Prosthecobacter dejongeii: one gene and its partner. Each later gene encodes a partner of the first gene's protein in a complex. Links are inferred from orthologs where the notes say so. Each region holds a gene or a part of one and is shown in the gene's direction. Other genes may lie near its edges.

Evidence for each region. Proteins that work in one complex are often made in the same cells at the same time.
Region 2: the proteins of HNQ64_RS19270 (region 1) and fabF are in contact, whole or in part, in a solved structure (PDB 6OKG), measured with the Escherichia coli proteins. The link is inferred for Prosthecobacter dejongeii from one-to-one orthologs.

What each region holds. Positions count from the first base shown.
Region 1 is NZ_JACHIF010000009.1:250,896-257,928, forward strand. The notes cover bases 2,484-5,230. They hold HNQ64_RS19270 (acyl carrier protein), read left to right. Parts: upstream 2,484-3,610; coding sequence 3,611-3,850; downstream 3,851-5,230. Other genes in these bases: HNQ64_RS19260 (zinc metallopeptidase), read right to left, coding at 2,484-2,622; HNQ64_RS19265 (hypothetical protein), read left to right, coding at 2,775-3,506; HNQ64_RS19275 (M48 family metallopeptidase), read left to right, coding at 3,953-5,188. In the rest of the region: HNQ64_RS19250 (prenyltransferase/squalene oxidase repeat-containing protein), read right to left, coding at 1-1,044; HNQ64_RS19255 (YdjY domain-containing protein), read right to left, coding at 1,041-1,769; more of HNQ64_RS19260, read right to left, coding at 1,933-2,483; HNQ64_RS19280 (sulfatase-like hydrolase/transferase), read left to right, coding at 5,250-7,033. UniProt on the Escherichia coli protein: Carrier of the growing fatty acid chain in fatty acid biosynthesis.
Region 2 is NZ_JACHIF010000003.1:605,766-612,901, reverse strand. The notes cover bases 2,940-5,789. They hold fabF (beta-ketoacyl-ACP synthase II), read left to right. Parts: upstream 2,940-3,664; coding sequence 3,665-4,915; downstream 4,916-5,789. Other genes in these bases: HNQ64_RS10435 (DUF423 domain-containing protein), read left to right, coding at 5,699-5,789; HNQ64_RS10440 (hypothetical protein), read left to right, coding at 5,245-5,589; HNQ64_RS10450 (hypothetical protein), read left to right, coding at 2,940-3,364. In the rest of the region: HNQ64_RS10455 (DEAD/DEAH box helicase), read left to right, coding at 28-2,532; more of HNQ64_RS10450, read left to right, coding at 2,717-2,939; more of HNQ64_RS10435, read left to right, coding at 5,790-6,079; HNQ64_RS10430 (bifunctional serine/threonine-protein kinase/formylglycine-generating enzyme family protein), read left to right, coding at 6,147-7,136. UniProt on the Escherichia coli protein: Involved in the type II fatty acid elongation cycle. Catalyzes the elongation of a wide range of acyl-ACP by the addition of two carbons from malonyl-ACP to an acyl acceptor.

The sequences.
Region 1 (7,033 bases):
CAGCTTGGAGGCCAGATCCTCGCGCCAGTCCACCGTCTTGCCATCCTTGGTCTTGAGGAAGTCCACATCCGCAATCGCCAGGGCCTTTGCCATGGTGTGGTAGTAATAGTACAAGCCCTCTGCGCCAAGGCCAGGGTTCTCATCCAGGGTGTAGTTTTCACTCAGCCACTGCAGCACAGCCTGCACGCGAGGGTCGCTCTTGTCGAGCCCAGCATAGATGAAGCTCAGCATGCCAGCGTAGCTGATGCTGCCGTAGCTGCGTAGGGCAGTGCGGCCGTCGGCAGTTTTGACGTCTTTGCCACGGGTCTCACCGGGGCTGTAAACAAAACCGCCGGCGTCAGCTTTATCCGTGCTGACCCAAGAAGCTTTGTTCGTTTCAGGCCGATTTTGGCAGTTCTGGATGAACTGGATCGCCGCGCCAAAATTGAGCTGCGGTTCGTTTTTACCCGCATCGCCTTTATCAGCCAAAAGGGCCTGGGAATAATACAGGGCTTCGAGGGCAAAGTGCGTGTTGGAGAGGTCAGCGTGGGCTGGATTGTTAGGCTTAGGCGTGCCGTAGCCAATGCCGCCGTCGAAGGGATTGTCCTGCTTGCCCTTTTCATCGAAATCATTCTGCTGACCGATGATGAAACGGCGTGCAGCCAGGAGGGTCTGTTCGTTCTGGGGCTTCGGGCTCAGCATCAGAGCGGTGAGTGCCAGCGAGGTATTGTAATTCGCACGGGCCTTCACGTAAATGCCACCGTCTGGCTGGACGTTTTTCAGGAGAAAGGCATAGGCTTTCTCGATCTCCGCAGAAACAGGTTCTGTAGGCTGGCGGCCTGGAGTCAAAAGATGACTGGTGATGGCCAGCGCGGTGAAGGCCACCGGCTCCGCATCTCCCCACTGCCCCGTTTCGTTGTTCTGTTTGCCTTTCAGAAAGGCCAACCCGCGATCATAAGCGAGGCGAATCTCCTGTTTCAAAGATTCATGGCGGGCAGGCTGGGTGCCGCTCTGGGCTAGGATCAGCGAGGGTAGAGCAAAAGATAAAGCAGCGATCAGTTTCATGGTTGGGCAGGGGAAATGATGACGGTCACAGGGGTGCCGATGTCGGGGATATTGGCAGGGAGGGAGATCCAGAGATCATCACGCCAGTTGCCTTCCGCAGGGGAATTGATGAGGGCTCCACGGTCCAGCCACACGGCAATGATGGAACCTTCATGCTGGCCGATGAATCCGCGCTCATCCATATAAGAGCCATTAAAGATCCAGGTGCCTAGGTCAGTCGGTGGTTTGCGAGTATCTACATGCTGCACCCAGTCAGAAAGCGGGGCAGACTTGGTCACGTCGCCCACTTTCCATTCCACGGTGATTTTGATCTGGTTGGCCTTCGGCTTCGCGGGAGGCTCCTCTTTCCAGATTTTTGGGCGCTCCGCTTCCGGCACTTTCGTCAGCATACCTTCCGTCGCCGCTTGGTAATTGGCTAGCAGCAGGGCCACCTGGATAGCCGTGGGGCTCAGGGCTGTGGTCAGCACGCTCTCATGCGTCTTTCCCGTTTCATGGACGAGCATGTATTCGATGGGCGCTTTTTGCAGTTCCACTTTCGTGGGGATGCGCACTTCACGTGTCGCTGCATTGATGCGGATACCATCCAGCTCATATTCCGTCGCCGACAGTTTTTTGAGCCGCTGCTGAGTTTCAGCCAGTTGCTTGGCAGCCTCCGCCTTCGCATCTTGGGCATGTGTTCCTGACACGCTGAGGGCGAGCAGGAGAATAGGAAGGAAGCGAAACATCGGCGAAAATATACGTGGTTGAACAGGCATGGCCAAATCTGGCCGCAGGTAAGGCATCATGCAATGGCAACCCGAACAGCCTTTAACCCAAAAACAAACCGGACGGACATTATCTGTCCGTCCGGTCATTCAGACATGGGATTTCAAACCCATGGCAAGGAGATTACTCATCATTGCTGCGGCCACCCACCATCTGGAGGATGTAATACATGAAGTAGGCCAGAGAGCTGACGAAAGCCGCCACGTAGGTGAGGGCTGCCGCGTCCAGCACCTTGCTCATGGCGCTGTATTCTGGCCCAGCGGAAACGGCACCCGTGCTGGCCAGTACTTTTTTAGCTCGTGCTGTCGCATCGAACTCCACGGGCAAGGTCACCAACTGGAACAGCATCATAATCCCAAAACCGATGGCCATGATGGTGATGACCAAGTGATAAGGGAAAAAACCACCCATCAGACCCAGCAATGGAATCCACATGACCACCTGACTCGCAATCTGGGTGATGCCTACAGCGGCCATGCGCCACTGGAGAGGCCCGTAAAGCTGCTGGTGCTGGATGGCGTGACCACATTCGTGAGCCGAAATACCCAGGGCCGCCACCGAGGTGCCGTGGTAGTTTTCTTCCGAAAGCACCAAACGCCGCTGGCCTGGGTCATAATGGTCCACCAGATGTCCCGGCATCGCATGGATGCTGACATCCCGGATGTTGTTCAGATCCAGGATGCGTTGGGCAATCTGCGCACCCGTGTAGCCACTGGAGGCACGCACCTGGGAATAGCGATTGTAGGCGCTGCGCACTCGCCAAGAGGCAAGGAGCGAAAGGGCCATGGTACCGAGAAACAGAAGTAGCATCATAGGAGATAGATTGGGAGGTTATCGAAAAATACGACTTTGAATGTGTAAATGGCCTTGTGGATCTTGCCTTTAGAAACAGGACTTGAGTTTGGAATCACAGCCCCGAAAAAACGCAGGTTGCATCCAGCCACAGCAGGGTCTCTGAATGGGAAATGGAGTCCACTGCCACTGAAGCATCTGCCAGCGTCATCGTCTGTCGCGTTACCCCCTGGTATTTCCGTCGCATGAGCATGATGGCCGCCATGCTGGTCCTCATGGGCGCATGGTTCCTGTATGACTGGCAATACGGCTACCATGAGGCGAACAAAATCGCTGATAAAAAGGACTGGTTTGAGCAAGTCCACCTCAAGAGCTACGATGAAGCGAAGGCTGCCAATCAACTGGAGAGATGGGTCAAAGAAACGGAGGCCCAAGGGCTGCCCGCAGGGAAAAATGGCGAGCCTCCACGCTGGGTCTCCTACGCTGCTGAACATGGCTGGAGTGAAAAACCACACCGCTGGACAGATCGCGAAATCGCCGGCCAGTTCTGGTGGGGCAGTGCTACCATTTTTGCTGGTTTGGTGGTGGCAGTGATGATGTTGTTCAATCGCAACCGCGTGCTCACAGCTTACCCAGATCACTGGGTGAGTCCCCAGGGCACACGGATTTATTACGCCCAAGTCTTCCGGGTGGACAAACGCAAATGGGACGTGAAGGGGCTGGCTTATGCCTGGTATCGTGAGACCCCAGATTCCCCCGAGAAAAAAGCCGTTTTAGATGATTTTAAATTCGATCAGGTGGGCCTCGTGCTTGACCGCTTGCTAACCCACTTCAAAGGTGAGCTCATCGAGAAGTTGCCTGATGCAGCAGCCACCGCGCCCAAAAACCCCGGGCAAGCGAGCTAACCCGTTTTGTTCTTCTTCGATGCTCAGAGCAAAAAAAGAGCGAATTCGCTCTTGCCAAATAATAACCAGCCGCTACCTCTCCGCCGCACATCCCCCTTCAATCTATGGCAGACAACATCCAAGAAAAAGTCCGTGACATCATCGTCGAACAGCTCGGCGTGAACCCTGAGCAGGTGACCCCTGAAGCCAAGTTCATCGAAGATCTGGGCGCTGATTCCCTGGACACCGTGGAGCTGGTGATGGCCTTCGAAGAAGAGTTCGGCATCGACGTTCCAGACGAAGAAGCTGAGAAGCTTCAGTCCGTGGGCGACGTCGTCCGCTACGTCGAAGAAAACGCCGAGTAATCCTCGTTTTCCAAGTTCATTTTAAAAAGCAGACGGGAAACCGTCTGCTTTTTTTTTGGCTGGACTTTATTGCCCAGTGCAGGCAGCACATCCCCTTCTCTCATGTCTCTTTCCAATCCCTGGTTTATCGCCGCCCTCATCGGAGTGCTGGGTGTTTTTCACCTGGAGTTCTTCGCCACGTTGCTGAATCTCGCCCGCCTCAGCAGGCCGGTTCCCCCATCCCTCGCAGAAGTCTTTCCCGAAGAGACCCGCGAAAAGCTGGTGGATTATATCCGCGATTCCAAAAAAGTCAGTTTTACCCGGGAGGTCACTCTGCTGGGCATCCTCATTGTCTTTTGGTGGTCCGGCGGGTTTGGCTGGCTGCAGACCTGGGCCGAAAGCCAGGGAAAAGGCCCCGTCATCACCGGCGTCGTCGTTCTCGCCATCAGCATGCTGGCCCAGACCTGGATCAGCCTCCCCTTCGATGCCTGGGATACTTTTGGGGTGGAGTCTCGGCACGGCTTCAATAAGACCACTCTAGGCACCTTCATCACGGACCACTTTAAGGGCCTCGCCCTCATGGCCTTGTTAGGGCTCCCCGTAGCCGCCGCTCTAGTCTGGTTTTTTCAGACTCAGACCTGGGCCGCACTCTATGCCTGGCTCTTCCTGGCCGGGTTTATCCTGCTCATGACTTGGCTCTCCCCACGTGTGATCATGCCTGTGTTTTTAAAATTTCAGCCCATGGAGGATGGCGAACTCAAAGACGCCATCTTTGCGCTGGCGCAAAAACTGGATTTCCCGGTGGCAGAAGTCAGCGTGGTGGATGGTTCCCGCCGCTCGACCAAGGCCAATGCTTTCTTCGCCGGGTTCGGCAAAACTCGGCGCATCGCCCTTTATGACACGCTGTTAAAGAGTCACACCACCGAGGAAATCGTCGCCATTCTGGCCCATGAAATTGGTCATAACAAATGCCGTCATGTGCCAACCATGCTGATTCTCAATCTTTTGGAAATGGCCCTCATGTTAGGCCTGCTCGGCTGGGCGCTGAAATCTCCAGGCTTCTTTGCCGCGTTTGGCGTTTCAGGAACTCCGGTCGGCATGGGGCTTGTACTCTTTGGCATGATTTACAAGCCGCTCGGCGTCCTCACGGGTTTGCTCGGGCTGGCCATGAGTCGGAAGCACGAGTTTGAGGCCGATGCCTATGCCCGCAAAGCTGTGGGTAGCCACCAGCCGCTCACGGATGGGTTGAAAAAGCTCTCCCGCGATCACCTCGCTCACCCTGAGCCGCATCCCCTCACCGTCTGGCTGCACTACAGTCATCCGCCGTTGGTGGAGCGACTCGCAGCTCTGCAACGTTGACCCACCAGAGCGGCATCCATTTGGCCGCAAGAGTAGAAACTGGCCCGCGTTTCCAAGGGCCATGTTTCGCGCACTTGTTCTCTTCTGCTTTGGGGTTATCTCCGCTGCTGCTGCAGCAGATCGGCCTAACATTTTATGGCTCACCAGTGAGGACAATGGGCCTCAATACGGTTGTTATGGTGACACCTACGCCACCACGCCCCACATTGATGCCCTCGCTGCCAAAGGCATCCGCTTCAAACGTTGCTGGTCGAATGCTCCCGTCTGTGCGCCTGCGCGCACCTGCCTCATCAGCGGGCGTTGGGCCCCGGCCGATGGTGCCGAACACATGCGGAGCGACATTCCTCTGCCTGATGGACACCAGATGTATCCCCAGTTTCTGCGCAGTGTGGGCTACTACTGCAGCAACAACAGCAAGGAAGACTACAACCTAACGAAACCTAAAGATGGGAAAAAAGATCTCGTGTGGAATGAGAGCAGCGGCAAAGCCCATTGGAAAAACCGAGCGGAAGGCCAGCCTTTTTTTGCGGTCTTCAATGACACCATCACGCATGAAAGTCAGATCCGCCGTCGGCCCCACACGCTGATTCATGATCCCGCCAAGGCCCCGCTGCCACCTTTCCATCCCGACACGCCAGAGGTGCGTCATGACTGGGCCCAGTATTATGACAACATCACTTTGATGGACGGCAAGCTGGGGAAGCACCTCGATGAATTGGAAAAAGCAGGCCTCGCGGAAGACACCATCATCATGCACTATGGTGACCATGGCCCCGGCATGCCGAGGTTTAAACGCTGGCCTTACAACACGGGTTTGCAGGTAGGACTCATCATGCACTTTCCAGAAAAGTGGAAGCACCTAGCCCCCAAAGGCTACGCCCCGGGTGGGGTGAATGAAGAGCTCGTCAGCTTTGTGGATCTCACAGCCACACTTTTGAGCATCGCCGGCGTGAAACCGCCCGACTACTTTCAAGGCAGAGCCATTTGTGGGGAATTTGCTAAACCAGCTCCTGAATTCATCCACGGTTTCCGGGGGCGCATGGATGAGCGTTATGACCTCGTTCGCAGCACGACCGACGGTCGTTACGTTTACATCCGGAACTACCTGCCCCATCTGCCTTATGGCCAGTTTTTGAACTACATGTTTCAGCAGGCCACCACCCGTGTGTGGAAAGCCCAATTTGACGAAGGCCGTCTGCCAGAGCCACAGACGCGTTTTTGGAAACCCAAACCCGCAGAAGAACTTTACGATCTAGAATCTGATCCCTGGGAAACTATCAATTTAGCGGATTCAACGGCCCATGCAGAAATCAAAACTCGTCTCGCCCAAGGTCAGCGCCAGTGGCTCACTCAGGTGCGGGATCTAGGCTTCATTCCTGAGGGAGAAAGACTGGCCCAGGCCAAGACACAATCTCCCAAAGACATCTTTGCCACCGAGGAGGCCTACCCCATCACCACGGTGATGGAGGCCGCCGATTTAGCCACCAACCCCGCTCTGGCCAAGCCCGAGGCTCTTGCCAAATGGCTGGATCATTCCAATGCCAGCGTCCGCTACTGGGCCGTGCAAGGTTACCTCATCCGGGGAGAAAACGCCATCCGCACAAACGCCCCCAAGATCGAGCAAATGCTGGGAGATAGCTCTCCCAGTGTGCGAATCGCTGCTGCAGAAACCCTCATCAGCGTGGCCCAATCTCCGGCCGTGCTAGAGCGCAGCACACGCACCCTTCTCGATTGTGCCGACATGAAAACCCAGCCTTACTTCGTTGCCATCGAAGCGGTCAATGTCTTGGATCGCTGGCAGGTACGACTAAAACCTTGGCAGGCGCAGATCCACGCACTTCCTGG
Region 2 (7,136 bases), on another replicon or contig:
CGTAACCAGAACAGACGCGTTATCCCAATGCTTCCTTCTCTGAATACCCTCAAGCTACCCGATGTCTGGCAGCATCAGGCCGTCAACCTGCTGCGCGATGGCACGGATGTGGTGGTCAGCGCACCTACGGGAGCGGGCAAAACCTACATTTTCGAACTGCTGCATCAGTCGCGTTCCCTCCAGGGGCAGGCCGTTTACACCGTGCCCACCCGGGCCCTGGCCAATGACAAGTATGCGGAATGGAAAGAAGCCAAATGGGATGTGGGCATCGCCACGGGGGATGTATCTGAAAATGTTGGCGCACCCGTCGTCGTGGCCACATTAGAAACACAGCTCGAACGCCTTGTGCGTGGCGAGGGCCCCGCCATGCTGGTCATTGATGAATATCAAATGATCGCCGATGCAGCCCGCGGCAGTCATTATGAAGCCGCCATCGCGCTGGCACCGGCGGACACACGCCTTCTACTTCTGAGCGGCTCCGTCGCCAATCCCGACGACATCGTGGCCTGGCTGCGACGCCTAGGCCGCTCCGCCGAGGTGGTGCAGACCAAAGAACGTCCCGTACCACTGGAGGAGGCCCCTTGGGAAGCCCTACCTCAGCGGATGGCGCGGCACTTCGAGCATTTTTGGCCTAAATTTGCCGCCGCTGTCATGCTGGCAGATCTCGCACCCCTGCTCATTTTTTCACCTCGGCGGAAAGAGGCGGAATCCATCGCCCGCAGGCTGGCGGCAGATCTCCCGCATGGTGAATCTCTGGACCTCACCCATGAGCAACGCGCGGTGTGTGGTAAGGACCTCACGGCCCTGCTGGAAAAACGCATCGCCTTCCACCACAGCGGCCTGTCTTATGCTGCCCGGGCGGGGGTCATCGAACCCCTGGCCAAGGCCGGACAGCTCCGCGTTATTGTGGCGACGATGGGCCTTTCCGCCGGCATCAATTTCTCCGTGCGCAGTGTGCATGTGGCCGCCACCACCTTTCACGATGGCAAGGCTGAGCACAAACTGACGCCGGATGAGCTGCTGCAAATGTATGGCCGCGCGGGCCGCCGGGGCCTGGATGAAAAAGGCTTCGTCGTCACCACCCGCCAGAGCCCCACGCTGATGGATGCCCGGCCTGCTCGGCTGCACCGTGGCGAGCTCCTCGCCTGGCCCATTTTTCTCCGCGTCATGAAGCACGCCTCCCAGACTGGGGCCAACACATTTCAGTCAGCGGAACACTTTGCAGGCCGCCTTTATGCCAAAGCACCGCCTTTGTTAGGCCTCGAGGAAAATGCACCAGAGACCATGCATGCGCCCAAGACGGAAAAGGCGCTATTTGGCCTGGAAGCTACAGAAAAGCAGATCCTCAATTCCAAAGGAGAGTGGGAGCGCCGCGCCAGCACTCCATTGCAACGCTTGCCGTTAGGCATAGTCTGGCTCGCGAGCGTGGACAAAATCGGCCCTGCGTTGAGCATCCCCGGCTTCGTGGCGCGCTTTGCTCACGGCATTGGCCGCGTGGGAAAGATCCGAAAAGATCACTACGGTGTGGAGATCCCCCTGGGGCAGCCTTTGGAGGAAACTCCCGGTCATTTGCGCCCCACGAAAAGCCTGCGCAAGCTGCTGAAACTGCCACGCCGGGCGGAATCGGTACCGCTAGAGGAGATCGAAATCCTGCATTCCCCAGCCCTCGCAGCCGCTTTGTTGGAAGGTCAAAATGGCGATCTCTTTGCCGAGGCACTCCCCCGCCTCACAGGAACGATTGCCAAAGAAGGCCTCGTCTTTGCCATCTTCGATCTCGGCGAAGTGGAGGTGCCCGTGTATCACGATTCCCATGACCGCCCGCTGTTTCAGCCACGGGAACGCACCATCGTGGTGAAGAATGACACCGGTGTTCACGTGGATGAAACGGCCACCACCGCCACAGATCGTCAGCCGCGGCCCGGCTCCCCCATTCATGCTTGGCGCTCGCTCGGGCTCATTGATGAAGCCGGCACGCCGACCCGGAGAGGGGAAATTTTCTCCTTCTTTCAAGGGGGGGAAGGTTTGGCCATCGCAGCCGCTTTGGAGGATGAAGGTTACCCCGTGGATGAAATCATCCCGCACATGGCCAACCTGCGCAGCGGCACCAAATTTGACCTGCCCGTGACCTGCGGATCTGAACGGCTCGGCGCTGCCTGCCGGAATACCTACGGCTTCATCAATCATCCCGGCTACCTGGAAAATGGCCTGCCGTTGGACTATGGCGAGGGCGCTGCCGAACTGCTAGATACCCTCCTGCATCCAGAACGCCCCGGCACCCGCGAACTGCGCCAGGACGTGGCCGAGGGCGATATCTCCCGCGCCTACGTGGAATGGTTGAGCCTGCTCCGCCACATCACTCACGCCCCTGCTCATCCCTGGCGGCGCTGGCTGGCCTTGCAAGAAGAGGCACGCCGAGCCCTGAAGCAGCACGACAAAACCCTGCGCCATCTCTTTCATCTGGACCTGCCACCGCTGACAAACAAACAGCGCCATGGGAAGCCGAAGCATTACCTTCTAACCAAAGGTATGTAAAAAATTCAGACTGCGCATTTGAGCCACAGGATGGCTAACGGAACGAAGTTTCTTAATGGCAAGGGGGCCACTTCATCCATCGGGGACGAATTTAAATTGGACCCGCGAGGGGCTCAGGTTGCTGGCATGCATCTGACTCACCGCTGCGGGTATTCCGAATGAAAACCTTCCATTTAAAAAACCCATGAAAAAATCATCTTATCTCCCCCTAGCTGCTGCTGGCCTGTTTTTAGCCCCTTCTTTGATGATAGCCCAGACTCCTGCGGGTCAACCTGCCAAGGCCGCCACTCCAACAGCGACCGAAGAAAAGCAAGCCGACGCCAAAGACGCCGCTGCTACAGGCACGACAGATCCATCCCGTGTGGATGATGCGGCTAAACTCCCCAAAGGTGTTGTGGAGCAATTCGAAAAACTCGATACGAACAAAGATCGGCTGATCAGCATCCTGGAGTTCGCCTACTTCTCAGAGGCTGAGGCCAATCCGGCGCGTGATGCCAGCAGCTCCACCGGTGTGGGTAAAAATGGCACAGGCCCAGGCACGGCAGGCAGCACCACCGGCAGCACGGGTGGGATCACTGGTAAAGATAACGATGCCAAGCCCCAAGAAACTCCGAATAAAGAGATTCGATTCAAAGAACTGGACGTGAATGCGGATGCGAGCCTGAGCATTGAGGAATTTGCCGCCGCGCGCCCCGCCAATATTGAGGCCACACGTGATGCCAGCAGTTCTACCGGGGTGGGCAAAAACGGCACGGGCCCAGGTACCGCAGGCAGCACCACGGGTAGCACGAATGCCAGCACCAAGAATCTGAACGGTAAAGAAGAGAATTAATTCTCCGGCCCTGCTCTCAAGCAGTGTTCTAACAAAATCCATTTGATAGGCAGGCGGAGCTTAGGCTCCGCCTGTTTTTTTGGAGGTTTGAAGCCAGGCAAAAATGGGCAATCCCCCCTCAGAAAGCAGGATTTTTGCATCCAGCAGACCTACTTTCGTAACCGCGAGTACCTCCACCGGAGGCCGTTTGCATCGTCATTGGCCACGTCCGCCTCCGAAATAGCAGCCATTGAAATCTCTTGCCCCCATGGGCAAAGCGTGTTCTCTGAACACTCCAACTCACCCCATCAACTGACCAACATGACCGAACGTCGCGTCGTTATCACTGGAATCGGAACCGTTTCTCCCTTGGGGAATAACAAAGACGATTTCTGGAAAAACCTCCAGGCTGGAAAGAGCGGCATTCGCCGTATCCAGAGCATGGACACCACCAACTACGATTGCAAAATCGCAGGTGAGGTGGTGGACTTCGATCCCACCCCTTACTTTAACAATCATAAGGAGGCTCGCCGTGCTGACCGCTTTTTCCAGCTCGCCATGGCCGCCTCCAAGATGGCCGTCAAGGATAGCGGGCTCAACCCCGATAGCCTGGACCCACACCGCATTGGCGTCATGGTCGGCAGCGGTATCGGTGGTCTGAGCACCATCGAGACGCAGTATGAAATCCTTTTGAACAAAGGACCGAATCGCGTCTCCCCGTTCCTCATTCCGATGATGATCACGAACATCGCCACGGGCATGATCGCGACCGAGTTTGGCTTCATGGGGCCGAACATGTGCATCACCACCGCCTGTGCCACTTCCAACAACAACATTGGCGAAGCCTGGCGCATCATCAAATTCGGCGATGCCGATGCCATCGTTTGCGGTGGCTCTGAAGCTTCCATCCGCCCGTGCGGCTTGTCTGGCTTTGCCAACATGAAGGCGCTTTCCATGCGCAATGATGACCCGGAACGCGCCTCCCGTCCGTGGGACACTGGCCGTGATGGCTTTGTCATGGGTGAAGGTGCCGGTGTGGTCGTCATCGAGGAGCTGGAGCACGCCAAAAAACGCGGTGCCACCATCTATGCCGAACTCGCCGGTTACGGAGTCACGGCAGATGCCTACCACCTCACCGCTCCGCATCCTGAAGGTCTCGGTGCCTCCAAATGCATGGAGATGGCCTTCCGCCATGCCAAACTGAATCCGACCGATGTGCAGTATGTGAATGCCCACGCCACCTCCACCCCCGTGGGTGACATGTGCGAGCTGCGTGCCATCAAGCGCACCTTTGGCGAATACGCCCAGAAGGGCCTCCTCGTCTCCGGCACGAAGTCCATGACGGGTCACTTGTTAGGCGCTGCGGGCGGTATCGAACTCGCCGCGTGTATCTTGGCCATTCGTGACCAGATCGTCCCTCCGACCATCAACGTGGAAAACCTGGACCCAGAAGTGGATGTGGACATCGTCGCCAACACTGCCCGTGCGACCAAAGTCAATGCCGCCCTGAGCAACAGCTTTGGCTTCGGCGGACATAACTCCGCCCTGCTGGTGAAGAAATTCGAAAACTGAGCTTAGCTCTTTTTCAAAAGCGGTGCCCCTGCCAGTCAGGAGCACCGCTTTTTTTCTGCCCCTTGATCGAGACACTGCCATAGCCCGATCAAATACCTCGAACCTGCAAACCTCGAACACCTAACAAACTTTAATAAAATAATATCACTACTTTTTAACGACACCGCTCAATCATCCTCTTCACGTCCAAAACTGCTTTAGCTCCCCATTCTCAACACTGTTGAATCCCCACCCCAGGCGGAAAAGATGACCTCTCAAAAAAAATTAACGACGGCCTGAATAACTTTTTCAGCACGCCAGTCAGATGCACTGAACTCAAGTTCATCCCTATGAAAAAGATCATCGCCATCCTCGCTGTCGTTACCGGTATCGGCTTTATCACCCCCACGGAATCAAGCGCCCGTGATTACTGCCACAATGACCGCCGCATTGTGAGTTATCATCCTTGTGGAGCCCCGATCTATTCGGTTTACCAGATCTGTGGTCGTGACCGTTACGGTCACCCCATCGGCCACTGGGTGACACAGCACACCAGCCACAGCTCCTGCCGTAGTTGTTACTCGCGCTCCAGCCATCATGGCCATGGTCATGGACACCACCATAGCAGCCACCGCCCCAGCTTCCCCATTCCTCCGCACCATCGTGCCGCCGCTAGCTTTTTCTTTGGCCGCTAATCTGCCCGACTGAAAAATCGATCCTTCCACCGCCTCAGAGCCTTGAGCTTCTGAGGCGGTTTTGTTTTCTTGATTTGCATTTCCCAAACCCCCGTCTCCCGTGATGGAGATGCAACCTGACACCCTCCGCCTCCGCCTTTCAGCCCTGGTAGGTTTGACCGCCATCTGGCTCGGGGCTACAGGAGCCCACGGAAAGCTGCATGATGCCATGCTGGCTGCTGGCACATTGGAAAACTGGAAAACGGGCGTCAGTTACCATCTCCCTCACGCCATATTGCTCGCCAGTCTCGCCCTCGCAGGTGCCATGGGTGGAAAGCGCGGCACCTGGGCGTGGAATTTTTTATTCATCGGCGTGCTACTTTTCAGCGGTTCTCTTTACCTGCATGCCGTCACTCAAACGAAATGGTTGGTCTATGTCACCCCTTTTGGAGGCGTTTGCATGATGCTGGGCTGGCTGCTGCTGCTAGTGGCCCGCTGGCGTCGCGCGTGATTTTGCAAGGTTGCCGCAGGCAAAGATTGAGTCTTGGGAGAATGGCACGTATCGTTTTTATATCTAAATGTCGCGACCAGCCTCTGTCCCCTTCCCACCGCCGGGTCCCTCCGGCGATGACGAGGCGTCCCCAGCTGACTCCCAGGCAGGCATTCAGCTCCCCGCGCCACCACGGGGCCCCCGAGGGCCACGCGATAAAGATGGCCCGCCTTCGCACCGGGATGACATCCTCATTCCTGACTACACGCTGATCAAACGCATAGGCTCTGGAGCTTATGGCGAAGTTTGGCTGGCCCAAAGCGTGACGGGGGCCTACCGCGCCGTGAAAATCGTCTGGCGCGAGGACTTCGAACTCACCCGCACCTTTCATCGTGAATTCCTTGGCATTCAGCAGTTTGAGCCCATTTCCCGTGGCCATCCCTGCATGGTCCACATTCTGCATGTAGGATGGAATGAGCAGCGCGGGTTTTACTACTGCGTCATGGAACTGGCGGATGATGCAGAAGAAGGGCCCAACTTTGAGAGCGTCGCCACTTACGTTCCTCGCACGCTCGGCACGGATATGAAGCGGCATGGGCGGCTTGATCTCATCTTTTGCCGGGATGCTGGCGTCTATCTGGCGGATGCTCTTTACTACATGCACAATCGCGGGTTGACCCACCGCGACATCAAGCCATCCAACATCATTTTCTGTGGAGGCGTCTGCAAGCTGGCAGACATCGGTCTTGTGGCTGGTTTTGGCGAGCGCACCTTTGTCGGCACGGAGGGGTTTGTTCCACCGGAAGGTCCCGGCACGGCCCAGGCCGATATCTACAGCCTGGGCAAGGTGCTTTATGAAATGAGCAGCGGTAAAGACCGCATGGAATTTCCGGAAGTCCCCATCAATCTAGGCGATGATGAATGGCCCTTTTGGCTGGATCTGAATCGTGTGATCTGCAAAGCCTGCGCCCCAGATCTGAAAGAGCGCTTTCAGACCGCAGGCGAGTTTGCTGAAGCCCTGCAACGCGTGGGTGAAAAACGCCCCGAAACCTTCTTCCGTCGTTTTAGCCGTGCAGCC